DNA from 2 places in the Neobacillus sp. KR4-4 genome. Region 2 is predicted to be linked to the other one. Evidence: riboswitches for the same ligand, from Rfam matches in the RefSeq annotation. Region 2 holds a riboswitch; the other holds the start of a gene.
What was found. Region 2 has a riboswitch for glycine ahead of glyA (serine hydroxymethyltransferase). Riboswitches for the same ligand answer to the same signal wherever they lie in the genome.
Positions count from the first base shown of each region.

Region 1: it holds a riboswitch for glycine, as region 2 does, so the genes downstream of both, gcvT (glycine cleavage system aminomethyltransferase GcvT) here and glyA (serine hydroxymethyltransferase) in region 2, are expected to answer to the same signal.

Region 1 covers NZ_JBHHJU010000009.1:49,040-53,235, forward strand. The annotation lists gene ACE198_RS11315 (DEAD/DEAH box helicase) at 1-1,340, opposite strand, end outside; glycine riboswitch at 1,516-1,603, shown strand; gene gcvT (glycine cleavage system aminomethyltransferase GcvT) at 1,776-2,882, shown strand; gene gcvPA (aminomethyl-transferring glycine dehydrogenase subunit GcvPA) at 2,901-4,196, shown strand, end outside.
Region 2 covers NZ_JBHHJU010000014.1:36,950-41,145, forward strand. The annotation lists glycine riboswitch at 171-272, shown strand; gene ACE198_RS15425 (amino acid permease) at 614-2,002, shown strand; glycine riboswitch at 2,211-2,306, shown strand; gene glyA (serine hydroxymethyltransferase) at 2,411-3,661, shown strand; gene ACE198_RS15435 (serine dehydratase beta chain) at 3,676-4,188, shown strand; gene sdaAA (L-serine ammonia-lyase, iron-sulfur-dependent, subunit alpha) at 4,188-4,196, shown strand, end outside.

The DNA of each region.
Region 1 (4,196 bases), on a different contig from region 2:
TCGAAATTAATTATATGGTTGCAAAATTGAAGATTAATTCCTTCGCCGCCCGCTTCTGTCGCAATTAGAACTTGTGCATGCTTTTGAAATAATTCTCTCATCCAGTCCTTTTTCCCGCGCTTAAACCCGCCGCGAAAAGGGACAGATGTTATTCCATGCTGTTTTAAATACCATTGTAAGTACATTTGAGTGGCTCGATATTCTGTGAAAATAATCACTTTATCATTTACCTTTTGAATTAACTCTAATGCTTTTTCCGCTTTGGAATTTTTCTGAACAGCTTCGACCTTTTTCATTAAATATTGAATTTGTTCTTCGAAAGCTGGAGTTGGATTTTCCTTTTTTTGCAGCATATTCTTTAATGTATAAAAAACGGCCTCTCTGCTGCTGCATGCCTCACGCTGCAACGTCATGACTGAGAATGAACTAGTTTGTACCCAATTCCCTTCACTTTTTAAGTTTGTAATTGACTCGTAAAGATCTTTCTCCTCAGGGGTACATTCAATTGGAATCGTCTCAACATGCCGTTTTGTCCATTCGATTCCTGTATCTGCCCGCCTGTTCCGAATCATGACCTTGTTTACTAATTCTTTTAAATGTTCATCATCATTTAAGGATCGTGCATCACGCTTGTATTTTTCATAGAATGCCGTTTCGCTCCCTAAATGTCCTGGTTTTAATAACGAAACCAGATTAAAAATTTCCTCGACTCGGTTCTGAATCGGTGTTGCCGTCAACAATAAACAAAATTTCTTTTTCAGATTTTGAACAAATTCGTAGTTTTTTGTTTTGTTATTTTTTAGTTTATGTGCTTCATCAATGATGATGAGATCATAGTCTTGTTGGTAGATAATGTCGCGATGTGGATTACGTTTTGCTGTATCAATCGAGGATACGACGACATCGCACTGTTCCCACACATAGCTTTTTCTTTGTGATATAGCAGGAATGAAAAATTTGCTATTTAGCTCGGTCGACCACTGTGTAACTAAAGAAGCAGGGACAAGGATTAATACCTTTTTCACCAATCCGCGTATCATATATTCTTTTAGAATTAATCCAGCTTCAATTGTTTTTCCGAGCCCAACTTCATCAGCAAGGATAGCTTTTCCGTTCATATTTTCAATTACTTGTTTCGCTGTTTCGAGCTGGTGTGGAAGCGGGGTTAAATTAGATAAATGACTTGGTGCCAATAAACCGTTGAAATCAGGAACAACGAGATGTTTTTCTACTCCAATTGCTAGTTTAAAAAGCTCCCAATTCCCCCATGGACCATCGTTATCGATTCTATGTAAAAAATCATCCTTCCAAGAGGAATCAAATTCAATTTCGATCGACATGGTGTCAACTCCTTTTTTACAATTTCCAGCTTTATTCTTTCAAATAAAATTATTGCCCAATGTATTATTTTAATGGTAGGATGATTATAGTCTTGAATGTTTTAAATATTTTAATAAAGTAATTTATTTTATAAGTATAATTAGTATGACCAATTTGGATAATATTATAATGCGAATGATAACAAGGGGAGAGACTACCTTTGTAGCGCCGAAGGAGCAAGCAGAAATGTGAATCTCTCAGGCAAAAGAACTCTTGTTTGACGCAGCTCTGGAGAGTGCTGATTAGACATTTACAGCCACCAAAGGGGAAAGCCTTTAAAGGTAAACTTTCAGGTGCAAGGACAGAGACCTTCCTAATTTTTCATGGGAGGTTTCTGTCCTTTTTTATGGTTATCCTAAGAATAGTATGTGCCAAAGATTGAAGGGGGATTAAGAATGTCTGAATTAAAACGAACTCCGCTTTTTGATGTGTATAAGGAATGGGGAGGAAAAACCATTGATTTCGGTGGTTGGGAGCTGCCAGTTCAATTTTCCAGCATTAAAGAAGAGCATGAAGCTGTTCGCACACGTGCAGGATTATTTGATGTTTCCCATATGGGTGAAGTGGAAGTAAAAGGCAAGAATAGCTTGGATTTTTTACAAAAAATGATGACAAATGACATTTCAAAAATTAAAAATGGCGGTGCCCAGTACACGGCCATGTGTTATGAAAATGGCGGTACTGTCGATGACCTGCTTGTATATAAAATTGAGGACAATCATTACCTGTTAGTTGTTAATGCATCAAATATTGAAAAAGATTATAAGTGGCTTGAAGACCATGTAACTGGAGATGTTACTTTAGAAAACTTATCAGAAAAAACAGCGCAGCTTGCCCTTCAAGGACCACTTGCAGAAAAAGTACTGCAAAAGCTCGCTGGGAATACGGATTTGAGTGGGATTGGTTTTTTCAAATTCCAGCAAGAAGTAATCCTTAATGGGAAAAAATCCTTAGTATCAAGAACAGGATATACCGGTGAAGATGGTTTTGAAGTATATTGTGATGCAGAGGATGCAGTTGATCTTTGGAAAGATATTTTAGCAGCAGGTAAGGAAGACGGAGTAATTCCTGTTGGATTAGGTGCCCGCGATACACTGCGTTTTGAAGCAGTATTAGCACTTTATGGCCAAGAACTTTCTGCAGAAATTTCACCACTAGAAGCAGGGATTGGCTTTGCCGTGAAATTATCCAAGGAAGTTGATTTTATTGGGAAAGAAGCATTAATCCAACAAAAGGAAAAGGGCTTACCAAGAAAATTGGTAGGAATTGAAATGATTGATCGTGGGATTCCACGTCATGGGTACCCAGTATATAGTGGGGATCAGTTAATTGGTGAGGTTACAACAGGCACTCAATCACCAACTTTAAAGAAAAATATTGGTCTTGCTCTAATTAATTCGGAATTTACAGGCCTTGAATCCGTTGTTGAAGTGGAGATTCGCGGTAAACGCTTAAAGGCTACTGTCGTTCCAACACCTTTTTATAAAAGAGAAAAGAAATAACAGAAGGGAGTTAGTTTTATGAAACATCGCTATTTACCTATGACTGAACAAGATAAGAATGCTATGCTCGAGGCAATTGGTGTTTCCTCTATTGATGAACTGTTTAGCGATATCCCTGAAAAAGTAAGATTTAAGGGTGAATACAATATCAAAGCAGCTAAGTCTGAAACAACCTTAATGAAAGAATTGTTTAATATGGCTAGCAGGAACGCTGACCTAAAAAGAAATGTTTCTTTTATTGGTGCAGGTGTATATGACCATTACATGCCTGTTATTGTCGACCATGTTATTTCTAGATCAGAATTTTATACAGCTTATACACCATATCAACCAGAAATATCTCAAGGTGAACTTCAAGCAATCTTTGAATTTCAAACGATGATTTGTGAATTAACTGGCATGGATGTGGCCAATTCCTCTATGTATGATGGCGGAACAGCACTTGCTGAAGCAGCAATGCTTAGTGCGGGCCATACAAAAAGAAAAACAATTATAGTCTCTAGTGGCGTACATCCTGAAGCACGCGATGTTCTTAAAACATATGCAAAGGGTCAGTACCTCAATGTGGTCGAAGTACCTGTGAAAGATGGAGTTACGGATCTAGAAGCATTAAAAGGGCTCGTAAATGAGGATGTTGCAGCTGTTATTGTCCAATATCCAAACTTCTTTGGCCGAATCGAGCCTTTAAAAGAGCTGGAAGAAATTATCCACGCAAACAAGTCCATGTTTGTAGTTTCAAGCAATCCATTATCCCTTGGGGTGTTAACACCACCAGGTAAATTTGGTGCTGACATTGTTATTGGTGATGCCCAGCCATTTGGAATTCCAACCGCTTTTGGCGGACCTCATTGCGGCTATTTCGCAGTTACTACTAAGTTGATGAGAAAAGTTCCTGGACGTCTTGTTGGACAGACGACAGATGACCAAGGCCGTCGTGGGTTTGTTTTAACCTTGCAAGCTCGTGAACAGCATATCCGTCGTGATAAGGCGACATCAAATATTTGTTCAAACCAAGCATTAAATGCCCTTGCAGCATCTGTGGCAATGACAGCTTTAGGTAAAAAGGGTGTACGTGAGATGGCGGCTGCCAACTTACAAAAGGCTCATTATGCAAAAAATGCATTTAAGGAAGCTGGCTTTGAAGTGGTATATGATGGTCATTCATTCAACGAATTCGTTGTAAAATTAAATAAACCTGTCAAAGAAATTAATCAACAGCTTTTACAAAAAGGAATTATTGGCGGCTATGATTTGGGTCGTGATTATCCAGATCTTGTTAACCATATGCTGATTGCTGTAACAGAACAACGCTCG
Region 2 (4,196 bases):
GCCAATAAAAATATTCATTCAGGCCCTACTTTTTGTTAGGGCTATTTTTTGTTATTAAAAAAAGGAAAATTCTAAATTTTATTTATTATTTGATTGACAAAGGAATATGTCTATGAGAATATAGCATTGTGAATACGCTTTCAATTTTTAGATAATTTAATATTTTACGATTGATTGTATTGGGAGAGAGTGACGAATGTCGCCGCCGACGGAGCAAGTTCCATAAAATCCTTGGAATTAATCTCTCAGGTAAAAAGAACCACTACATGACGTAGCTCTGGAGAGTGCATATTTCTGGATATGCCACCAAAGGGGATTCGCTTATATGCGAAACAAACTTTCAGGTAAAAGGACAGAGAAGGTGAAACATTGCCTTCTTCTGTCCTTTTTTTGTTGCAAAAATTAACAAAATAATTATTAATCACTACTAAACCCTACATTAGCAATAGCCATATAAAGTGAAGACCATCAAAAACACTTCTTAAATGGCTTTTTTATAACTTTTTTCTACTGATTAAGGAATTAACTCATTTTTAAAATAAGGAGGAGAAATAATTTTAATCGGATGGGACTGACCTTTTTCAAAATAAAAAAGTAGAGGGTGGGAATTCATATGCAGGAACAGAAATTGGATAGAGGCCTAAAAAATAGGCACGTACAACTAATCGCTATTGGAGGAGCAATCGGAACAGGATTATTTCTAGGTGCCGGAAAATCTATACATTTAGCTGGTCCATCAATATTATTTGCTTACTTAATTACAGGTGTCATTTGCTTTTTGATCATGCGGGCACTTGGGGAACTGCTCTTAACCAATTTGAACTATCATTCTTTTGTTGACTTTGTAAGAGACTATTTAGGTAATATGGCAGCTTTTATCACGGGATGGACCTACTGGTTTTGCTGGATATCTATTGCAATGGCAGACTTAACAGCAGTTGGTCTTTATACTCAATATTGGTTTCCCTCTGTACCACAGTGGATGCCAGGATTAATTGCGCTTGTCATCTTGCTAGGTATGAACCTCGCTACTGTCAAGCTTTTCGGCGAAATGGAATTCTGGTTCGCATTAATAAAAGTTATCGCGATACTGGCACTCATTGTCATCGGTGTGTTCATGATTATTAAAGGCTTTTCCACCAATGCAGGAGCATCCAGTTTCACGAACTTATGGAGCCATGACGGCTGGTTTCCAAATGGCATAAATGGGTTTATTCTTTCATTCCAGATGGTTGTGTTTGCGTTTGTTGGCATTGAACTGGTAGGACTTACAGCAGGTGAAACAGAAAACCCAGAAAAAGTAATTCCAAAGGCCATCAATAATATTCCTATTCGAGTTTTGATTTTCTACGTTGGAGCCCTTATTGTCATCATGAGTATTTATCCATGGAACGCGATAAATCCTGCGAAAAGCCCATTTGTTCAAGTCTTCGTGGCGGTTGGAATCGCTGCAGCTGCTGGTATTGTCAATTTTGTCGTTCTAACGTCCGCGGCTTCGGCATGTAACAGTGCCATCTTCAGTACAAGCCGGATGGTATACTCACTTGCCAGAGATAAAAATGCACCTGTACCATTTACAAAACTTACTTCCCGTAAAGTACCTTCAAATGCATTGCTCTTTTCAACTGTGGTCATTTTAATTGCCGTTGTGTTGAACTATGTTATGCCAGAAGGAGTATTTACCCTAATAACAAGTATTTCTACCGTATGTTTCATCTTTATTTGGGGTATTACAATTATCAGCCATTTGAAATACCGAAAAACAAGACCAGATCTAGCAAAAATAAACAAATTTAAATTGCCGTTTTATCCATTTTCTAATTACTTGATCCTAGCTTTTCTAGCATTTGTTCTGGTTGTGCTTGCACTTGCAGAAGATACTCGCGTGGCCTTGTTTGTAACTCCAGTTTGGTTTATTTTACTAATTGCCATCTATAAGATGCGGAATATGAAGGCAAACTATGCAGATCAAGTCAATCAGGAAAAGATAGCAGAAAATTAATACCTAACTCAAAAATGTCTTAGGATCCATTTTTGATACCGTTTTCAAAAAAAGCTTGACTTGGCTTCCAGTAACAATTATTCTGAAAATAATAAAAAAATAGAGCGGATGACGGTTGTGGGAGAGTGCAATTTTTACACGCCACCGAAGGAGCAAGTTCCAAAAAAAACCCTTGGAATTAATCTCTCAGGTAGATGGAACCACAGCGGGACGCAACTCTGGAGAGCGCATTAAAGTTATGCCACCAAAGGGGAATGTTCGTAACAGAACTAAACTCTCAGGTAAAAAGGACAGAGAAGGGAATATGAAGCTACATGCTTCCCCTTCTTCTGTCCTTTTTTGCGTGCAAAAAAGCAGATATTTGAAGCATAAAGGGGAGCCTGAAAAATATTTCAAGGAGGAGTTATCATGAGTTTACAACAGAATGATCAAACCATTTTTGAAGCGATTAAAAAGGAGCAGGATCGTCAGCATCAAACATTGGAGTTGATTGCATCGGAAAACTTCGTTAGCCAAGATGTCCTAGAAGCAATGGGAAGCGTGATGACCAATAAATATGCAGAAGGCTATCCAGGAAAGCGTTACTATGGCGGATGTGAATTTGTCGATGTGGCAGAACAAGCAGCAATTGATCGTTTAACAAAGCTGTTTGGTGCTAAATATGCAAACGTTCAACCTCACTCAGGTGCACAAGCTAACTTTGCTGTTTTTTTCGCACTTCTTCAGCCTGGCGATAAAATCATGGGAATGAACCTTTCACAAGGTGGACATTTAACGCATGGAAGTCCTGTTAGTGTTTCAGGAAAATGGTTTGAGGTTGTGTCTTATGGCGTCAAAGAAGACACTCATTTGATTGATTATGATGAGCTGGAGGAAATCGCGAAAAAAGAACAGCCAAAATTGATTATTGCAGGGGCAAGTGCTTACCCAAGAACAATTGATTTTGCACGCTTTAGACAAATTGCAGATCAAGTGGGTGCAAAATTCATGGTGGACATGGCGCATATTGCAGGACTCGTTGCTGCTGGTCTTCATCCATCGCCAGTTCCATACGCAGATGTTGTGACAAGCACCACGCATAAAACGTTGAGAGGACCTCGAGGCGGTATCGTTTTATCAAACGATGAAGGGATTATTAAAGCGATTAATAAATCTGTGTTCCCAGGAATTCAAGGCGGGCCCCTTATGCACATCATTGCAGCTAAAGCAGTTGCTTTCAATGAGGCTTTACAACCAAGCTTTAGGGATTATGCGAAACAAATCATTGATAATGCAGCAGCACTTGCGGATACGTTAAAGGAAGAAGGAGCAACCCTTGTCTCTGGAGGTACAGACAATCACATTGTTCTTTTAGATGTTCGCCCGTGGAACTTAACAGGAAAAGAAGCAGAGAAATTGTTAGAAGAAGCAGGAATTACTGTTAACAAAAACACGATTCCTTTTGACCCTGCAAGCCCATTTGTCACAAGTGGAATCCGTATGGGAACTGCTGCTTTAACAACTCGCGGAATGAAGCAGGATGATATGGAGAAGATCGGTAAAGTAATCGCTGCTGTTCTGAAGAATAAAGGTAATCTTGAAGTTCTTAAACAAGCAAAAGAAACGACTAAAAATATTTGTGGTAACTATCCACTATTTCAACAGTTAATTACTGTTTAAGAAGGAGACATTCCATGGAATTTCAAAGTTGCTTTGATATAATCGGCCCGATTATGGTTGGGCCCTCGAGTTCACATACAGCAGGTGTTGTGTCAATCGGAAAATTTATATTTGAACTATTAGGTCGTTGTCCAGAAGAGACAAAAATCGTATTTTACGATTCCTTTGCTGAAACGTACCAAGGACATGGAACAGATAAAGCGCTTATCGGCGGATTGCTTGGTATGAATACCGACGATTCACGAATAAAAAATTCGTTGGAGTGGGCAAAAGAGGAAGGTATGCAGTACCATTTCGAGTTTGAAGACAAATGTACTTTTTATAACCATCCCAATACAACGATTGTGACAGCCAAATGCAATAATCGGGCTGTAAAAGTTGGAGGGGTATCCCTTGGCGGAGGTTTATCCAAAATCTTTATGATTAACGGAAGAAAAGTGGATATTCGGTTAAGTTCAGGCGATGATTTTACGTCCCTTGCTAGTCATTTCCAACCAAACGAGAAAGTATTTATGGAGGCAATTTAATGGAAATT